4 regions of the Pseudomonas sp. MF7453 genome follow, and region 1 is predicted to be linked to each of the others. Evidence: riboswitches for the same ligand, from Rfam matches in the RefSeq annotation. Region 1 holds a riboswitch; each other region holds the start of a gene.
What was found. Region 1 has a riboswitch for cobalamin ahead of JFT63_RS05380 (CbtB domain-containing protein). Riboswitches for the same ligand answer to the same signal wherever they lie in the genome.
Positions count from the first base shown of each region.

Region 2: it holds a riboswitch for cobalamin, as region 1 does, so the genes downstream of both, JFT63_RS04065 (CbtB domain-containing protein) here and JFT63_RS05380 (CbtB domain-containing protein) in region 1, are expected to answer to the same signal.
Region 3: it holds a riboswitch for cobalamin, as region 1 does, so the genes downstream of both, JFT63_RS23175 (TonB-dependent receptor plug domain-containing protein) here and JFT63_RS05380 (CbtB domain-containing protein) in region 1, are expected to answer to the same signal.
Region 4: it holds a riboswitch for cobalamin, as region 1 does, so the genes downstream of both, cobO (cob(I)yrinic acid a,c-diamide adenosyltransferase) here and JFT63_RS05380 (CbtB domain-containing protein) in region 1, are expected to answer to the same signal.

Region 1 covers NZ_JAEKCN010000002.1:114,736-119,634, forward strand. The annotation lists gene cobN (cobaltochelatase subunit CobN) at 1-1,029, opposite strand, end outside; gene cobW (cobalamin biosynthesis protein CobW) at 1,032-2,093, opposite strand; cobalamin riboswitch at 2,187-2,387, opposite strand; cobalamin riboswitch at 2,430-2,643, shown strand; gene JFT63_RS05380 (CbtB domain-containing protein) at 2,740-2,928, shown strand; gene JFT63_RS05375 (CbtA family protein) at 2,940-3,644, shown strand; gene JFT63_RS05370 (cobalamin biosynthesis protein) at 3,641-4,033, shown strand; gene cobM (precorrin-4 C(11)-methyltransferase) at 4,103-4,849, shown strand.
Region 2 covers NZ_JAEKCN010000002.1:486,641-491,539, forward strand. The annotation lists gene nfuA (Fe-S biogenesis protein NfuA) at 1-112, shown strand, start outside; gene cobM (precorrin-4 C(11)-methyltransferase) at 303-1,049, opposite strand; gene JFT63_RS04075 (cobalamin biosynthesis protein) at 1,119-1,511, opposite strand; gene JFT63_RS04070 (CbtA family protein) at 1,508-2,212, opposite strand; gene JFT63_RS04065 (CbtB domain-containing protein) at 2,224-2,412, opposite strand; cobalamin riboswitch at 2,509-2,722, opposite strand; cobalamin riboswitch at 2,765-2,965, shown strand; gene cobW (cobalamin biosynthesis protein CobW) at 3,059-4,120, shown strand; gene cobN (cobaltochelatase subunit CobN) at 4,123-4,899, shown strand, end outside.
Region 3 covers NZ_JAEKCN010000016.1:91,354-96,252, reverse strand. The annotation lists gene JFT63_RS23175 (TonB-dependent receptor plug domain-containing protein) at 1-1,582, opposite strand, end outside; cobalamin riboswitch at 1,674-1,879, opposite strand; gene JFT63_RS23170 (3-deoxy-7-phosphoheptulonate synthase) at 1,930-3,009, opposite strand; gene JFT63_RS29910 (hypothetical protein) at 3,349-3,483, opposite strand; gene JFT63_RS23165 (carbon-nitrogen hydrolase family protein) at 3,630-4,379, shown strand; gene JFT63_RS23160 (GNAT family N-acetyltransferase) at 4,380-4,811, shown strand; gene JFT63_RS23155 (DNA-binding protein) at 4,846-4,899, opposite strand, start outside.
Region 4 covers NZ_JAEKCN010000010.1:261,697-266,595, forward strand. The annotation lists gene JFT63_RS17695 (PQQ-dependent sugar dehydrogenase) at 1-1,089, opposite strand, end outside; cobalamin riboswitch at 1,189-1,434, shown strand; gene cobO (cob(I)yrinic acid a,c-diamide adenosyltransferase) at 1,514-2,125, shown strand; gene JFT63_RS17705 (cobyrinate a,c-diamide synthase) at 2,122-3,504, shown strand; gene bluB (5,6-dimethylbenzimidazole synthase) at 3,501-4,151, shown strand; gene cbiB (adenosylcobinamide-phosphate synthase CbiB) at 4,148-4,899, shown strand, end outside.

The DNA of each region.
Region 1 (4,899 bases):
CTGGCTGCGCTCGCTGCGCCAGGCCAGGTCCTTGAAGCTGATCGGCCGGCTGATGATGCGCCCGTCCAGTTCGGGCAAGGCGATATGCATCGCCAGGTCGCGTGGGCCGAGCCCCTGTTCGCTGGCCTGCCAGCCAGGCTGGTTGTCCTGGGCGCAAATAGCCTGGATCACCGGGATATTGCGCCGGAATGGGCGCAGGTGCGGTGCTTCGGGACTCGATTGGGCAAAGCCGGTGGTGTTCAGGATCACCGCCGCCTGTACTTCATCGAGCCAGTCTTCAACCACTGCCAGGCAACCGGGCTCCTTCAGGCTGGCCACCGCGATAGGCAGGGGGTTAAGGCCCGCGACCTGCAAACGCTGGCAGAACACGTCGATGAAACCGGTGTTGGCGGCCTGCAAATGGGAGCGGTAAAACAGCACCGCTGCCACCGGCCATTGCGCATTCCACTGCGCCCGCCAATCATCAAGATCGGCATTGGCAGTTTGCGGATGATAGATCGCGGTACGCGGCAACGCCTGCGGCTCGTTCCAAGGGTAATCGCGCCCCAGATAATCACTGGCCAGGCAGCGATAAAAATCCAGGGCATTACCCAGCCCGCCCTGGCGCAGGAAATGCCAAAGGCGGTCGCGCTGCTCGGCGCCAACCGTGCTCAAGCCACTGAGCTCTGGGTCTGGGCGATCATCCCCCGGCACCAGGATCAGCGTGACGCCGCGTTCGGCCAGCTCCACCAGGCGCTCGATACCGTAGCGCCAATAGCCAATGCCACCGTGCAGGGAAATCAGGATGACCTTGGCGTGACGCAACACCTCATCGACATACAGGTCGACCGAGGCATGGTTCTGCACCTGCATCGGGTTGGCCAGGCGCAGGCTGGGGTAATCCTCGGGCAATTGCTGGGCGACTTCGGCCAGCAGCGCCAGGCTGGAATCGCCGCTGCACAGGATCACCAGCTCGGCGGGGGTTTGGCCAAGGTCGGCGATATTGTCGTCCGCGACGAAACCACCGGGCTGGGTCCTGAGCAGGTGCATGGTTAAACGCTGAGGGCAGCGCGCAATTGCGCTTCAAGGCCGGCGGCGTCCAGCTCTTGGCCGATCAGCACCAGGCGCGTGGTGCGCGCTTCATCGGCGCCCCAGGCGCGGTCGAAGTGCTTGTCAAAGCGTGTGCCCACACCCTGGATCAGCAGGCGCATCGGCTTGTTTGGGATAGCTGCAAAGCCTTTCACACGCAAAATGCCGTGCTGCACCACCAATTGGGTCAGGGCGTCGAGCAACAGGGCTTCGTCGGCTTGCGGCAAGTCGATGGAGATGGAGTCGAACGCGTCGTGGTCGTGGTCGTCTTCGCCTTCATGGTGCTGATCGTGATGGCTGTGGCGAGCGTCGATATGCTCTTCGGAGCTGGCGCCGAGGCCGATCAACACGTCCAGCGGCAGGCGGCCGCTGCTGGCTTCGATGACCTTCACCGCCGGCGGCAGTTCTTCGGCCACTTCCAGGCGCACACGGGCCAGGTCTTCGGCGCTGATCAGGTCGGCTTTGTTGAGGATCACCAGGTCAGCGCTGGCCAGTTGGTCGGCGAACAGTTCGTGCAACGGCGACTCGTGGTCCAGGTTGGGGTCAAGTTTGCGCTGGGCGTCGACCTGATCCGGGAAGGCGGCAAAGGTACCGGCGGCCACGGCCGGGCTGTCGACTACGGTGATCACCGCGTCAACGGTGCAGGCGCTGCGGATTTCCGGCCACTGGAAGGCTTGCACCAACGGCTTGGGCAGGGCCAGGCCCGAGGTTTCAATGAGGATATGGTCCAGGTCACCGCGACGGGCGACCAGTTCGCGCATCACCGGGAAGAACTCTTCCTGCACCGTGCAGCACAGGCAGCCGTTGGCCAGTTCGTACACGCGGCCGTTGGCTTCTTCCTCGGTGCAACCGATAGAGCACTGCTTGAGGATCTCGCCGTCAATGCCCAGCTCGCCAAATTCATTGACGATCACGGCAATGCGACGGCCCTGGGCGTTGTCGAGCATATGGCGCAGCAACGTAGTCTTGCCCGAGCCGAGGAAGCCGGTAACGATGGTGACGGGAAGTTTGGCCAGTGTTTTCATCGGATGCCCTTTGGGGCGGGCATACGGGACGACAGGCCCTGCGGCGGCGCGCAGCAGCGGATTTCGTCACCGGATCACCCCGCCCGGTTGAATTGAAAAATCGGTGACGAGGCAGGTCTCCTGGCTTGGGGCGTGCAGGTCTTGCGACCAACGTTGACTGCGCCTTCCCGCCGTCTCGGCAGTGGCATGGCAGTCAACTGAACCCTTCACAGTTGCGGGGGCAGCCGCGGCTTGAACCGCGTTCCCTTCTTAGCTTCGGCGTGGGGCCGAAGAACCTCGAAGGTGCAAGGCTACAGGGGCTCGCGGCATTTGACTACCGTCCCCGGCCCATGCTCTCCTACACATCTTGTTTCGGGTGCCCTTCACAGGGTGAAACGGGAAACCGGTGCGTCATACCCCTATGACAAATCCGGTGCTGCCCCCGCAACGGTAAGCGAGCGAAGCGTCACGGCCACTGTGCTTTTGCATGGGAAGGCGATGCTTTTCAGGCGCACTCTGTCCAGAGCCGCCCCTCGCAAGCCCGGAGACCGGCCCGAAAAAATCAGATAACAAACCCGCGGTGGGCGGGCGCTGTTCGAACCCTGCGTGCCTGGCGCGTGGGGTTTGCATGCGCTCGTTTCACCCTGACACCTGAAAGGGACGCGCCATGTCGATCATCAGCAGCACTACGCCCTCCGCAAGCAGCACCACCACGTTGAGTCAACGCCTGAGCGCTGCGATCGGCGCGGCAATCCTGGGTGCGTGCCTTGTGTACTTCGCCGGTTTTTCGCATATCGAGGCGGTGCATAACGCGGCCCACGATACCCGCCACAGCGCCGCGTTCCCTTGCCACTGAGGCCTGCCGACATGATCAAACGTATTGCGCAAACCGCAGGTTTCACCGGCCTGCTGGCCGCCCTGCTGCTGACCCTGCTGCAAAGCTTGTGGGTCTCGCCGTTGATTTTGCAGGCCGAAACGTATGAAAAGGCTCCTGTAGCGACCGAAGTTGCCCACGAACACGGCGCAGGTGCCGCTGCACATAGCCACGACGCCGAAGCCTGGGAGCCGGAAGATGGCTGGCAGCGCGTGTTGTCGACCACAGGTGGCAACCTGGTGGTGGCGGTCGGCTTTGCGTTGATGCTCGCCGGCCTTTACACCTTGCGCGCCCCCACCCGCACCGCCCAGGGCTTGCTCTGGGGCCTGGCGGGTTACGCGACCTTTGTGCTGGCACCTACCCTGGGCCTGCCGCCTGAATTGCCGGGCACGGCCGCGGCTGACCTGACGCTGCGCCAGACCTGGTGGATCGGTACCGCCGCCTCCACCGCCGCCGGTATTGCGCTGATCGTGTTCGGTCGCAACGGGCTGCTCAAAGTGCTGGGCGTGGCAATTCTTGCCGTCCCCCACGTGATTGGCGCGCCGCAGCCGCAAGTGCATTCGATGCTGGCACCCGAGGCGCTCGAAGCACAGTTCAAAATCGCATCGCAACTGACCAATGTGGTGTTCTGGCTGGCCCTGGGCCTGATCAGCGCCTGGCTGTTTCGCCGCAACCGCGACGACCAATACTCGGCATGACGTTGGTAGTCGGCCTGGGTTGCCAGCGGGGTTGTGACGTTCACACGCTGCTGGCGCTGCTGGACAGCGCCCTCGTCGAAGCGGGTATCGGCCGCCAGTGCTTGACGGCGCTGGCCAGTATCGATCGCAAGCAGGATGAGCCAGGGTTGCTGGCGCTCGCCCAAGTGCTGAATGTACCGCTGCTGTGCTTCGATGCCACGCAATTGGCGGCTTACGAAGAGCGACTGAGCCACAAATCGAGCGTCGCATTTGCCCATACCGGCTGTTACGGCATTGCCGAAAGCGCCGCCCTGGCCCTGACCGAACAGCTCGCTAATGCCCCTGCCCGCCTGCTGATCACTCGCAGAAAAGTTGCCCACGCCACGCTTGCATTGGCCTGCACCGGCTAAAACCTTGATAATCGCCCTTGCGACCATGAGCCGTTTTCATGCTCGCCCGCTTTTCAACAGGAACTCTCCATGACCGTCTACTTCATCGGCGCAGGCCCCGGCGATCCGGAACTGATCACCGTCAAGGGCCAGCGGCTGATCCGCAGTTGCCCGGTGATCATCTATGCCGGCTCGTTAGTGCCCGCCGCGGTGCTGGAGGGTCATCAGGCGCAGCAGGTGGTCAACAGCGCCGAGCTGCATCTTGAACAGATCATGGACCTGATCAAGACCGCCCATGCCCAAGGCCAGGATGTGGCGCGCGTGCACTCGGGCGACCCGAGCCTGTATGGCGCGATTGGCGAGCAGATCCGCCACTTGCGGGAAATGGGTATTCCTTTCCAGGTCATTCCCGGCGTTACGGCAGTAGCGGCCTGCGCCGCGTTGCTGGAAACCGAGCTGACTCTGCCGGACATCGCCCAGAGCGTGATCCTGACCCGATACGCCGACAAGACCAACATGCCCCCCGGTGAGAGCTTCGACAGCCTGGCCCGCCATGGTACGACCATGGCGATCCACTTGGGGGTCAATCACCTGGAAAAGATCGTCGCCGAACTGCTGCCGCACTATGGCGCCGATTGCCCAATTGCCGTGGTGCACCGAGCGACCTGGCCGGATCAGGATTGGGTTGTCGGCACCCTGACAGATATTGCCGCCAAGGTCGCAGCCAAGGGGTTCCGGCGCACGGCACTGATTGTGGTGGGCCGAGTGCTGGCCAGTGACAGTTTCGGCGAGTCGTCGCTGTATCGGGCCGGGCATGCCCACCTTTACAGACCCTGATTATGTGGGGTGGCTTGCCCTAATCCCTGTAGGAGCGAGCTTGCTCGCGA
Region 2 (4,899 bases), 370 kb from region 1:
GGACGTGACCCTGCGCGAAGGCATCGAGCGGACTTTGCTTGAGCGTATTCCTGAGCTTAAGGGCGTACGTGACGTGACCGACCACACGCAGAAAGAAAATGCCTACTACTGAGTAAGGTGTTCACTGCGAGCATAAAAAACGGCGCCCGTGAGCGCCGTTTTTTTATGCGCTCTCTGTAGGAGCGAGCTTGCTCGCGAAAAGCGTCAACGATAACGCGTGTTTCCTGAATAAACGCGGCGCCTATGGGGTTTTCGCGAGCAAGCTCGCTCCTACAGGGATTAGGGCAAGCCACCCCACATAATCAGGGTCTGTAAAGGTGGGCATGCCCGGCCCGATACAGCGACGACTCGCCGAAACTGTCACTGGCCAGCACTCGGCCCACCACAATCAGTGCCGTGCGCCGGAACCCCTTGGCTGCGACCTTGGCGGCAATATCTGTCAGGGTGCCGACAACCCAATCCTGATCCGGCCAGGTCGCTCGGTGCACCACGGCAATTGGGCAATCGGCGCCATAGTGCGGCAGCAGTTCGGCGACGATCTTTTCCAGGTGATTGACCCCCAAGTGGATCGCCATGGTCGTACCATGGCGGGCCAGGCTGTCGAAGCTCTCACCGGGGGGCATGTTGGTCTTGTCGGCGTATCGGGTCAGGATCACGCTCTGGGCGATGTCCGGCAGAGTCAGCTCGGTTTCCAGCAACGCGGCGCAGGCCGCTACTGCCGTAACGCCGGGAATGACCTGGAAAGGAATACCCATTTCCCGCAAGTGGCGGATCTGCTCGCCAATCGCGCCATACAGGCTCGGGTCGCCCGAGTGCACGCGCGCCACATCCTGGCCTTGGGCATGGGCGGTCTTGATCAGGTCCATGATCTGTTCAAGATGCAGCTCGGCGCTGTTGACCACCTGCTGCGCCTGATGACCCTCCAGCACCGCGGCGGGCACTAACGAGCCGGCATAGATGATCACCGGGCAACTGCGGATCAGCCGCTGGCCCTTGACGGTGATCAGTTCCGGATCGCCGGGGCCTGCGCCGATGAAGTAGACGGTCATGGAGAGTTCCTGTTGAAAAGCGGGCGAGCATGAAAACGGCTCATGGTCGCAAGGGCGATTATCAAGGTTTTAGCCGGTGCAGGCCAATGCAAGCGTGGCGTGGGCAACTTTTCTGCGAGTGATCAGCAGGCGGGCAGGGGCATTAGCGAGCTGTTCGGTCAGGGCCAGGGCGGCGCTTTCGGCAATGCCGTAACAGCCGGTATGGGCAAATGCGACGCTCGATTTGTGGCTCAGTCGCTCTTCGTAAGCCGCCAATTGCGTGGCATCGAAGCACAGCAGCGGTACATTCAGCACTTGGGCGAGCGCCAGCAACCCTGGCTCATCCTGCTTGCGATCGATACTGGCCAGCGCCGTCAAGCACTGGCGGCCGATACCCGCTTCGACGAGGGCGCTGTCCAGCAGCGCCAGCAGCGTGTGAACGTCACAACCCCGCTGGCAACCCAGGCCGACTACCAACGTCATGCCGAGTATTGGTCGTCGCGGTTGCGGCGAAACAGCCAGGCGCTGATCAGGCCCAGGGCCAGCCAGAACACCACATTGGTCAGTTGCGATGCGATTTTGAACTGTGCTTCGAGCGCCTCGGGTGCCAGCATCGAATGCACTTGCGGCTGCGGCGCGCCAATCACGTGGGGGACGGCAAGAATTGCCACGCCCAGCACTTTGAGCAGCCCGTTGCGACCGAACACGATCAGCGCAATACCGGCGGCGGTGGAGGCGGCGGTACCGATCCACCAGGTCTGGCGCAGCGTCAGGTCAGCCGCGGCCGTGCCCGGCAATTCAGGCGGCAGGCCCAGGGTAGGTGCCAGCACAAAGGTCGCGTAACCCGCCAGGCCCCAGAGCAAGCCCTGGGCGGTGCGGGTGGGGGCGCGCAAGGTGTAAAGGCCGGCGAGCATCAACGCAAAGCCGACCGCCACCACCAGGTTGCCACCTGTGGTCGACAACACGCGCTGCCAGCCATCTTCCGGCTCCCAGGCTTCGGCGTCGTGGCTATGTGCAGCGGCACCTGCGCCGTGTTCGTGGGCAACTTCGGTCGCTACAGGAGCCTTTTCATACGTTTCGGCCTGCAAAATCAACGGCGAGACCCACAAGCTTTGCAGCAGGGTCAGCAGCAGGGCGGCCAGCAGGCCGGTGAAACCTGCGGTTTGCGCAATACGTTTGATCATGTCGGCAGGCCTCAGTGGCAAGGGAACGCGGCGCTGTGGCGGGTATCGTGGGCCGCGTTATGCACCGCCTCGATATGCGAAAAACCGGCGAAGTACACAAGGCACGCACCCAGGATTGCCGCGCCGATCGCAGCGCTCAGGCGTTGACTCAACGTGGTGGTGCTGCTTGCGGAGGGCGTAGTGCTGCTGATGATCGACATGGCGCGTCCCTTTCAGGTGTCAGGGTGAAACGAGCGCATGCAAACCCCACGCGCCAGGCACGCAGGGTTCGAACAGCGCCCGCCCACCGCGGGTTTGTTATCTGATTTTTTCGGGCCGGTCTCCGGGCTTGCGAGGGGCGGCTCTGGACAGAGTGCGCCTGAAAAGCATCGCCTTCCCATGCAAAAGCACAGTGGCCGTGACGCTTCGCTCGCTTACCGTTGCGGGGGCAGCACCGGATTTGTCATAGGGGTATGACGCACCGGTTTCCCGTTTCACCCTGTGAAGGGCACCCGAAACAAGATGTGTAGGAGAGCATGGGCCGGGGACGGTAGTCAAATGCCGCGAGCCCCTGTAGCCTTGCACCTTCGAGGTTCTTCGGCCCCACGCCGAAGCTAAGAAGGGAACGCGGTTCAAGCCGCGGCTGCCCCCGCAACTGTGAAGGGTTCAGTTGACTGCCATGCCACTGCCGAGACGGCGGGAAGGCGCAGTCAACGTTGGTCGCAAGACCTGCACGCCCCAAGCCAGGAGACCTGCCTCGTCACCGATTTTTCAATTCAACCGGGCGGGGTGATCCGGTGACGAAATCCGCTGCTGCGCGCCGCCGCAGGGCCTGTCGTCCCGTATGCCCGCCCCAAAGGGCATCCGATGAAAACACTGGCCAAACTTCCCGTCACCATCGTTACCGGCTTCCTCGGCTCGGGCAAGACTACGTTGCTGCGCCATATGCTCGACAACGCCCAGGGCCGTCGCATTGCCGTGATCGTCAATGAATTTGGCGAGCTGGGCATTGACGGCGAGATCCTCAAGCAGTGCTCTATCGGTTGCACCGAGGAAGAAGCCAACGGCCGCGTGTACGAACTGGCCAACGGCTGCCTGTGCTGCACGGTGCAGGAAGAGTTCTTCCCGGTGATGCGCGAACTGGTCGCCCGTCGCGGTGACCTGGACCATATCCTCATTGAAACCTCGGGCCTGGCCCTGCCCAAGCCGTTGGTGCAAGCCTTCCAGTGGCCGGAAATCCGCAGCGCCTGCACCGTTGACGCGGTGATCACCGTAGTCGACAGCCCGGCCGTGGCCGCCGGTACCTTTGCCGCCTTCCCGGATCAGGTCGACGCCCAGCGCAAACTTGACCCCAACCTGGACCACGAGTCGCCGTTGCACGAACTGTTCGCCGACCAACTGGCCAGCGCTGACCTGGTGATCCTCAACAAAGCCGACCTGATCAGCGCCGAAGACCTGGCCCGTGTGCGCCTGGAAGTGGCCGAAGAACTGCCGCCGGCGGTGAAGGTCATCGAAGCCAGCAGCGGCCGCCTGCCGCTGGACGTGTTGATCGGCCTCGGCGCCAGCTCCGAAGAGCATATCGACGCTCGCCACAGCCATCACGATCAGCACCATGAAGGCGAAGACGACCACGACCACGACGCGTTCGACTCCATCTCCATCGACTTGCCGCAAGCCGACGAAGCCCTGTTGCTCGACGCCCTGACCCAATTGGTGGTGCAGCACGGCATTTTGCGTGTGAAAGGCTTTGCAGCTATCCCAAACAAGCCGATGCGCCTGCTGATCCAGGGTGTGGGCACACGCTTTGACAAGCACTTCGACCGCGCCTGGGGCGCCGATGAAGCGCGCACCACGCGCCTGGTGCTGATCGGCCAAGAGCTGGACGCCGCCGGCCTTGAAGCGCAATTGCGCGCTGCCCTCAGCGTTTAACCATGCACCTGCTCAGGACCCAGCCCGGTGGTTTCGTCGCGGACGACAATATCGCCGACCTTGGCCAAACCCCCGCCGAGCTGGTGATCCTGTGCAGCGGCGATTCCAGCCTGGCGCTGCTGGCCGAAGTCGCCCAGCAATTGCCCGAGGATTACCCCAGCCTGCGCCTGGCCAACCCGATGCAGGTGCAGAACCATGCCTCGGTCGACCTGTATGTCGATGAGGTGTTGCGTCACGCCAAGGTCATCCTGATTTCCCTGCACGGTGGCATTGGCTATTGGCGCTACGGTATCGAGCGCCTGGTGGAGCTGGCCGAACGCGGCGTCACGCTGATCCTGGTGCCGGGGGATGATCGCCCAGACCCAGAGCTCAGTGGCTTGAGCACGGTTGGCGCCGAGCAGCGCGACCGCCTTTGGCATTTCCTGCGCCAGGGCGGGCTGGGTAATGCCCTGGATTTTTATCGCTGCCTGGCCAGTGATTATCTGGGGCGCGATTACCCTTGGAACGAGCCGCAGGCGTTGCCGCGTACCGCGATCTATCATCCGCAAACTGCCAATGCCGATCTTGATGATTGGCGGGCGCAGTGGAATGCGCAATGGCCGGTGGCAGCGGTGCTGTTTTACCGCTCCCATTTGCAGGCCGCCAACACCGGTTTCATCGACGTGTTCTGCCAGCGTTTGCAGGTCGCGGGCCTTAACCCCCTGCCTATCGCGGTGGCCAGCCTGAAGGAGCCCGGTTGCCTGGCAGTGGTTGAAGACTGGCTCGATGAAGTACAGGCG
Region 3 (4,899 bases), on a different contig from region 1:
TCATATCCGCCTGCACGCTCCATTGTTGATTGAGCGCCAGCCTGGCGTCGGCCTCGAAGCCGCGCATCTTGACTTGGCCCTGGCCGTTGACCCACAGCCTATCGTTCAGTGTGATCAGGTCAGTGATCTCACGTTTGAATAACGTCACGCTTGCGTTGAAATCGCGTCCAGCGAGTGATCCCCTGTAGTCGACACCCAACTCGGCGTTGCGGCTTTTCTCAGGCTTGAGGTGGCGGTTACCTTTTTCGTCGGTTTCATTGACGAACAGTTGTTCGGCGTTGGGCAGCTTGTAGGCCGTGCCATATTGACCGCGCAGCGCCCAATTCTCGTTGAGGTCATAGAGCGAGGTGAGCATACCGACGGTGGCGCTGTCGCCCCCGCTCATGGCTTCGTGGCGCACACCAAGGCTGGGGTGCCAATCGGGCAGGGCGTCGATCTGCGGGCGCAGTTGGGTGTACAGCGCGTGGGCCTGGGCCTTGTTGTTGTCGATTACCAGCACATCGTCCTGGCCCTTGAACCATTGGTTATCACTGCCGACGATCCACACATGCCCGCCCGGCAATTGGGCCTTGCCCTCGGCCTGCACGCCCCAATCGGTGAAACCCCAATAGTCGTTATGATTGATCACCTGGGTGCCACCTGCGTCAAGGTTGTTGATGCGGGTATAGCGGGTGTCCCAATCGTTGATATGGCCCTTGACGAAATAGCTCAGGCGTTCGTTGATATTTTGCTCGAAGGTCGCTGTGGCGATCTGCTGAACACGGTCGTTGGTGGTCTTGTGGGATGCCACCGGGCGAGCGAAATCCAGGTTGGCATCGGCGTATTGGTAGAACAGTTCCAGGCGTGAATGGTCGCCAAAGGATTGAATCGCCTTGGTGCCGAAGGTGGTGACCTCGTAGGCGCGCTTCTTGTTGCTGACGTTTTTCATATCGCGGTTGCGAAACGGCTGGTAGCCCTCGGACGCATTACGGCTGACGTACGCCAATAGGCCCATGTCGCCCCAACCGTTGTTGAAGAGTTTTTCGACCCGGGCGTCGCCGGTGGTGCCACCGAAGGTATCGACCCCCAGGTTCACTTCGCCGGAAGCACTGGGCGTCTGCGGGCTGCGGGTGACGATATTGATCACGCCGGACACGGCCTGGGTGCCGAACAGTAAACTCTGGCCACCCTTGAGCACTTCGATGCGCTCGATGGCATTGGCTGGCAGGGTGTCGATGTAAAGACCGCCGTACAAGCGGTTATTCAGGCGCACACCGTCAAGCAGGATCAACGTGTCATCGTTGCGTCCACCAAGCAGGGAATAGGTGCCGTAGTCGAACGGGCCGTTTTTCGGCGCGACGTACAGCCCGGGAATGAACATTTGCATGACCCGGGACACGTCGGCGGCAGGGCCGGCTCGCTCGATCTGGGCGCGGCTGACCACGTCGATTTTGCTGCCGTACCGGGCCATGGCCGCGACGGTGGTGGACTCCACCGAAGGCGCCGAGACGAGTTGCGCATTGAGTATCAGGGCATTGTCGTCAGCCAGCAGCAATGGGCTGAACAGGCAACCGACCAAGGGAGTGAATGAACGTCGAATCATAGTCTTCTCGAAAGTATCTTCGCAGAAGCACGCAAGAGAAGGCATCGAGCACACGCCAATACCGGCCCATGCCCGCCCACCGCAGGAGTTTGCCAAACAGAAATTTCAGGCCGGTCTCCGGGCTCATGCGTATGGACCCCTTCACCTTCCCATAGCGCAATGGCCACAGTGGTGTGTCGAAGGGATCACGCATATACCGTTGCGGGGGCAGCACCGGACTTGCTCGGCAAGAGCGTACCGGTTTCCCGTTTCACCCCGAGCACGGCGGCAGGGGGCACCTGAAACAGGCGGGCATCTGAACACTCGCACGAGCGCTCGTCAACTTTCCCGCCCAGCCCAGCCAGCGATCAGTCGGTTTTACTGTGTTCGCGCAACCGTTCGGCCGCGCTGCGCAACAACTGCTCGGTCCCGCTCCATCCCAGGCAACCATCGGTCACCGACACGCCGTATTTCATCGACGTGCTCAGCGGCTGGCAGCCTTCGAACAAGTGGCTCTCAAGCATCATGCCGATCAGCGAGGTATCGCCCTGTAAGCGCTGCTCCAATACGTCATTGAACACCGCCGGTTGGCGCAGCGGGTCCTTGCCGCTGTTGGCGTGGCTGCAATCGACCATGATCCGCGCTGCCACCTTGGCTTTGACCAGGTCATGTTTCACCTGGGCCACGCTCTGCGCATCGTAGTTTGGCCCACGGTGACCGCCGCGCAGCACCAAGTGCGTGTCGGGGTTGCCCGGTGTTTGAATGATGGCGGGATGGCCCTGGCTATCGACCCCGAAATGGCGGTGGGGGTGGGACGCCGAGCGCATCGCATCACAGGCAATCGCGACGCCGCCGTCGGTGCCGTTCTTGAAGCCCACGGGCAGGCCCAGGCCGCTGGCCATCTCGCGGTGGATCTGCGATTCAGTGGTGCGCGCGCCAATGGCAACCCAACTGAGCAGGTCATCGAAGTAGCCTGCTGCCATGGGTTGCAGCAGTTCGGTGGCGACCGGCAGGCCCAGGCGCAGCATTTCACGCATCAGTTCACGGGACAGGGCCAGGCCGGTGGCCATGTCATCGCTGCCGTCCAGGTGCGGGTCGTAGGCCAGGCCTTTCCAACCGATGGTAGTGCGCGGTTTTTCGACGTAGGCGCGGATCACCAGCAGCATCTGGTCGCTGACTTCGAGCGCAAGTTTCTTCAGGTTGCGTGCGTATTCCATGGCCGATTCCGGATCGTGGATCGAGCACGGGCCGACAATCACCAGTAAGCGCGAATCCTGGCCAGTGAGAATGGCACGCACGGCCTGGCGATGGGCGTGGATCTGTTCATTGAGGAACGGGCTGAGGGGCAGTTGGTGCTTCAGCTCAAGGGAGCTGGGCAAGCGCTGGGTCAGGGTTTCATTGGCGCTGTTGAGGGTGCAGACGGGCAAAGCGGCGACGGAGGAGTTCATATTCAAGGCTTCCTGGGCAAGCGGCGGGTTGTTCCCGCGCGCTTGGCCTACTGGGGTGTTCGACAATTGGCCGTACTGGCAAGGTGTGTTGGTTTGCCACCAATAGGTGACCGATCGGAGGCGGCAGGCTGTCCCGAACGGAGCTGGCTAAATCGCCATGCAGTGCAAGTGTCGAAGCGGTAATAGTTGGCGTAGTTCATGGTGTGATTCCTTTAAGTGTTCTTGAGCAAACAAAATAGTTAGCGGCTGAAAAAACAAAACCCCCGGTCGGGGAGCCGACCGGGGGTTTAGATTTCTCTGGTAGGCGACCCCTTGAGTAGTGGGCGCCGATTTCAGGTATCAGGCGCGCCAGTGGCTAAACCAATACCCAAAATAAAAGCCGGCCAGTGCGCTCGAACCGTTCACACGGGTAGCCGACACCGAGCGCAAGGCGCTGGCAGCAGGGCAAACCTGAGTGTGGGTGAGTTGCAACATGGTGGCTCTCCAAATGATGGGGGGAGCTTACTAGAGGCGCACGGGTGGATTCAATCAGTAATTTCTATTGCTTGAGGGTACTTACGACTATGGGGCGAGTGTCGCTATGCTGGTCACTCTTAAACAATGATTGCCAGGACGCGACCATGACTGCCTTGACCCTTGCTGCGGCGCAAACCCTTTCCATTGCCGGCGACGTCGCGGCCAACATCTCAAGGCACTTGGTGTTTATGCAGGTTGCGGCAGAGCAGGGCGTGCAATTGCTGGTGTTTCCGGAGCTGTCTTTGACCGGTTACGAACCCACGCTGGCCGCCGACCTGGCTATTGCTCCCGACGCCCCATTGCTGGCACCCCTGCGCGAAATGGCGCGTGAGTTGCAACTGACGGCGGTGGTAGGGATGCCGATTCGCCTGGCCTCGCAAACGCAGGTCATGATTGGCGCTCTGGTACTGGGTGCCGACGGCTCGGTGGCCGTCTATACCAAGCAGCATTTGCATCCAGGCGAAGAAGTGGCGTTTGCAGCCGGGCAGGGCGGTGCGGCACTGGCGTGGGGTGATGATCGAATTGCCCTGGCGGTTTGCGCTGACTTTTCCCACGCCAGTCATCCGCGCCAGGCGGCGCAAGCGGGTGCCAATGTGTACGCAGCCGGCGTGCTGATCAGCGAAGGCGGTTACGCCAAAGACAGCGCGCTGCTGCAGGGTTATGCCGCCGAACATCGTCTGCTGGTGCTGATGGCTAACCACGGTGGCCCGTCGGGTGGCTGGGCGTGTGCAGGCCGCAGTGCGATCTGGGGCGCGGATGGCCGCCTGCTTGCAGCGGTGCCCGGCGTCGGCGAGGCGCTGGTGATTGCCCGCCGCGATGGCGAGCATTGGCTGGGTCACGTGGTGGCGGTGTAAATGGCCTTTTACCTGCGCGCAGCCACAGAAAAGGATCTGCCGTTTGCACGAGCCCTGACCCACCAGGCGATGAACCGCTACTACGTGCAAAACCGGCTGATTTGGTCCAATGACGGCTTCGACACCGCCTGGGCCGGTCGGGAAAACTGGCTGGTTTGCCGAGGCGATGAAACGTTGGGGTTTGTCAGCCTGAGTCGCGACCATGGCGCGCTGTACATCCGCGAGTTGCATATGCTCGAAGAACATCGCGGGCAGGGCGCAGGCAGTTGGGTGCTGGAGCACATGGCGCTGAAGGCGCAAGCGCTGGGGCTATTGCGGTTGACCGTATTCAAGACCAATCCGGCCAAAAAGCTCTATCAGCGCATCGGGTTCAGCATTGTCGGCGAAGAGGACGGCTTCTGGCGGATGGAGCGTGTCTGTCGCGCATGTTAAGTCATGCGCAAAGTTCTAATAAGCGCATACTGATTCAGGAGCCGACTTCCTGATCGTCGTTTTGGCCATCTGCCTCAGCGAGGATGAT
Region 4 (4,899 bases), on a different contig from region 1:
CTGGCCGATAAATGCGCCATTACTGAAAGGGGCAGGGAGTTTGCTGCCCTCGGCGAAGGTCAGCCCCAGCGACGCAGTATGAGGGCCTACCGCATAGTCGGGAGCGATGGCCTTGGCGACCATGTCCAGGTTCTGCGGGGTGACACGCACATCCACATGCTGGCCGTAATAACTGAAAGGCCAGCCGTAGAAGCCGCCATCCTTGACCGAGGTGATGTAATCCGGCACCAGGTCGCTGCCGATTTCATCGCGCTCGTTAACTGCCGTCCACAGCTTGCCGCTCTGTGGCTCCCAGGCCATGCCGTTGGGGTTGCGCAGGCCGGAGGCGAAAATGCGGTGCTGGCCGGTCGCGCGATCAACTTCCCAGATAGCAGCGCGGCCTTGCTCGGCATCCAGGCCGTTTTCGCCAACGTTGCTGTTGGAGCCGACGCTCACATACAGCTTGCTGCCGTCCTTGCTGGCCACCACGTTTTTGGTCCAGTGATGGTTCAAGGGGCCGCCTGGCAAATCCACGACTGTGGTGCCTTGGGACGTGATTGCGGTTTCACCCGGCTGATAGGGAAAGCGCAGCAACTTGTCCGAGTCCGCCACGTACAGATCGTTGCCCACCAGTGTCATGCCAAACGGCGAATTCAGATTTTGCAGAAATACCGTACGCGTTTCGGCCACGCCGTCATGATCGGCATCGCGCAGCAGCGTGATGCGGTTCGGGCTGGGCACACCGGCACCGGCGCGGCCCATGACTTTTTCCATCACCCAGCCGCGCACGCCTTTGGAGTCGTCTGGCTTGGGCGGCGCATTGGTCTCGGCCACCAGCACGTCGCCGTTGGGCAGCACGTAGAGCCAGCGTGGGTGATCCAGGCCTTCGGCGAAGGCGGCCACTTGGGTGCCGGCGGCAGCCGTTGGCTTGGCGCCTTCAGGCCAACCGATCGCCGGGGCGATGTTGACGGTGGGAATCAGCGTCTTGTTCGGCTCCGGCAGTTTGGGCGAGGGCCCGGTGCCATCCGCGACTTGCAGGGTGGAGCTTTCGCCGCAGGCGGCGAGGCTGCCGGTGAGCATGATCAGTAAGGCCAATCGGGTTTTAGGCATGGTTTTCTCCTTGATACCTGTAAGGGTAGAGAAGCACGCTGTACGGATGGTTCAAGTACAAGGCCAGCTTTAATTGACGCTCCACCCCCAACCCACTAACCTTCGCGGCTTGTTCCAGGTGCTCTGTGGCGCGCGCGTCGACAGAGTGAAACAGGGAAGCCGGTGAGTGAGCGCACTTGTACACAGTGCTGCCGCGATTCCGGCGCTGCCCCCGCAACGGTAAATGAGTCAAGACGGTGCTGTTTGCCACTGTATCGCCCGCGATATGGGAAGGCGCGCCCTCGGCTGCTTCGATAAGACGCGCCACTCATGAGTCCGGAGACCGGCCTTGAACATTCAACAGCATCACGGTGGGCGATGCTTGGCTGTCTGTTTTTTCTTTTTCCTGCCCGCCGTTTTTGTCCAGCCCCAACGGAGAGCTGCCATGACCGATTCCCCCGACCGCGACGAACGCCACCTGGCGCGCATGTTGCGCAAAAAAGCCGTAATCGACGAGCGCATCGCCAATTCGCCGAATGAGTGCGGCTTGTTGCTGGTATTGACCGGCAACGGCAAAGGCAAGAGCAGCTCGGCCTTCGGCATGTTGGCCCGCGCCATGGGCCACGGCATGCAGTGCGGTGTGGTGCAGTTCATCAAGGGCCGCAACAGCACGGGCGAAGAGCTGTTCTTCCGGCGCTTCCCCGAGCAGGTGCGCTTCCACGTCATGGGCGAAGGCTTCACCTGGGAAACCCAGGATCGCCAACGTGATATCGCCGCCGCCGAAGCGGCCTGGGCGGTGTCCCGGGCGATGCTCAATGACGCGTCCATTCGCCTGGTGGTGCTGGACGAACTGAACATCGCCCTCAAGCACGGCTACCTCGACCTGGATCAGGTCCTCAGCGACCTGCAAGCCCGCCCGCCGATGCAGCATGTGGTGGTCACTGGCCGGGGCGCCAAGCCTGAATTGATCGAAATGGGCGACACCGTCACCGAAATGGGCATGCTCAAGCACGCGTTCCAGGCCGGTATCAAGGCACAGAAGGGCGTCGAACTTTGAATCAGCCCCGCCAATGCCCGGCCGTATTGATCGCCGCTCCGGCGTCCGGCCAGGGCAAAACCACGGTCACCGCCGCGCTGGCCCGTTTGCATCGCAATTTGGGGCGCAAGGTGCGCGTGTTCAAATGCGGGCCGGACTTTCTCGACCCCATGATCCACGAGCGCGCCAGCGGTGCGCCGGTGTATCAATTGGACATGTGGATGGTGGGCGAGCAGGAAAGTCGTCGTCTGCTGTGGGAAGCGGCGGGGGAGGCCGACCTGATCCTGATCGAAGGCGTGATGGGGCTGTTCGACGGCACCCCCTCCAGCGCCGACCTGGCGCGGCACTTCGGCGTACCGGTGCTGGGGGTGATCGACGGGACTGCCATGGCTCAGACCTTTGGTGCCCTGGCCCTGGGCCTGGCGCGCTATCAGCCCGACCTGCCGTTTGCCGGGGTGCTGGCCAACCGGGTCGGCACCCTGCGTCATGCGCAGTTGCTCGAAGGCAGCCTCACCGAAGGCTTGCGCTGGTACGGCGCGTTATCCCGCGAGACCGGCATCGAACTGCCGAGTCGCCACCTGGGCCTGGTGCAAGCCAGTGAACTCAATGACCTGGATGTGCGCCTGGATGCCGCCGCCCGGGCGCTGGGCAGCAGTTGCGAAGTGGCTCTGCCGCCGCCCGTGACCTTTGCCGCGCCCGAAGTGATCAAGGCCGAACCGTTACTGGCTGGTGTGCGTATCGCTGTCGCCCGTGACGAAGCCTTTGCCTTTACCTACGGCGCCAGCCTGGATTTGCTGCGGGCCATGGGCGCCGAGCTGACATTCTTCTCGCCTATCCATGATCGCCAGCTGCCGCAGGCGGACAGCCTTTATCTGCCTGGCGGGTATCCGGAGCTGCACCATCAGGCCCTGTCGGCAAACACCTCGATGCTGGAGGCCATCCGTGCTCATCATGCCGCCGGCAAGCCTCTGCTCGCCGAATGTGGCGGCATGCTCTACCTGCTCGATTCGCTGATGGATGTAGAGGGCGCCCGAGCCGAACTGGTTGGCTTGCTGCCAGGCGAAGCGGTGATGCAAAAGAAACTTGCGGCCCTGGCCCTGCAAAGTGTCGAACTGCCGGAAGGCACGTTGCGCGGGCACACCTATCACCACTCCTTGACCAGCACCGCATTGGCGCCGATTGCCCGTGGCCTGAGCCCTAACGGCGGGCGCGGGGCTGAAGCGGTTTACCGACAAGGGCGGCTGACCGCTTCCTACGTGCACTTTTATTTTCCGTCGAATCCTGGCGCGGTGGCCGCGTTGTTCGCGCCAGATCTTGAGACCGCTATCGCAGGCAAGCCAGCTCCCACAGGGGAATGCATTTCAAATGTGGGAGGGGGCTTGCCCCCGATGCGGCCATGACTGACAACGCCTTCCCCGAGGCCGACCGCCAGGCTGTCTACCGCGCCATCGCCGAACGTCGCGACATGCGCCACTTCACCGGCGGCAACGTCGCCCCCGAGCTGCTGCACCGTCTGCTCCAGGCCGCCCACCAGGCGCCAAGCGTCGGCCTGATGCAGCCGTGGCGTTTTCTGCGCATCAGCGACCGCTCGTTGCGCAGCCAGATTCAACAGTTGGTGGAAGAAGAGCGCGTGCGCACCGCCGAGGCGCTGGGCGAGCGCTCCGATGAATTCATGAAGCTCAAGGTCGAAGGCATCAACGACTGCGCCGAGGTGTTGGTGGCCGCACTGATGGATGATCGCGAGCGCCACATCTTCGGGCGCCGCACATTGCCCGAAATGGACATGGCGTCCTTATCCTGCGCGATCCAGAACCTGTGGCTGGCGGCGCGTGTTGAAGGCCTGGGCATGGGCTGGGTGTCGCTGTTCGAACCCCGGGCGCTGGCCCAATTGCTGGGTTTACCCCCTGGTGCGAAACCCCTGGCCGTACTGTGCCTGGGGCCTGTGGCCGAGTTCTACCCGGCACCGATGTTGCAGATCGAAGGCTGGACCGAGCCACGGCCGCTAAGTGACATGCTGTATGAAAACAAGTGGGGAGTGAGTCAATGAGTGTGGCCTTGCTGTGTGTCGCTGCGGTGGCGCTGGATGCGCTGCTGGGTGAACCCAGGCGCTGGCATCCGCTGGTGGCGTTCGGCAACTTCGCCGGGCGCATCGAGCAGCGTTTCAATAGCGGTGGGCGCGGCTGGCGCAGCCATGGCGTGACGGCATGGTTTATCGCCGTGGTGCCGTTGACCCTGCTCGCCACCGCCTTATCCTGGGCGCCTTATATCGGCTGGCTCCTGGAGATCCTGGCGTTGTACTGCGCCCTGGGTATGCGCAGCCTGGGCGAACATGTGACCCCGGTGGCCCAGGCCCTGCGCAGCGATGACCTGGATGAGGCACGCCAACGTGTGAGTTACCTGGTCAGCCGCCAGACCAGCGAACTGGACCGCACTGAAGTCGCCCGCGCCGCAACCGAGTCGGTGCTGGAGAACGGCAGCGATGCGGTATTCGCCGCATTGTTCTGGTTTGTGGTGGCGGGCGTGCCAGGCGTGGTGCTCTATCGCCTGAGCAACACTCTCGACGCCATGTGGGGCTATCGAAACGAGCGCTTCGAGCGTTTTGGCTGGGCGGCTGCAAAGATCGACGATGTGCTCAACTACATTCCTGCGCGTTTGGTGGCCTTGACCTACGCATTATTGGGCAAAACCCGCCTGGCCCTCAAATGCTGGCGCACCCAGGGCCCGACATGGGACAGTCCCAACGCCGGTCCGGTGATGGCCGCCGGTGCCGGTGCGTTGGGCGTCGAACTCGGCGG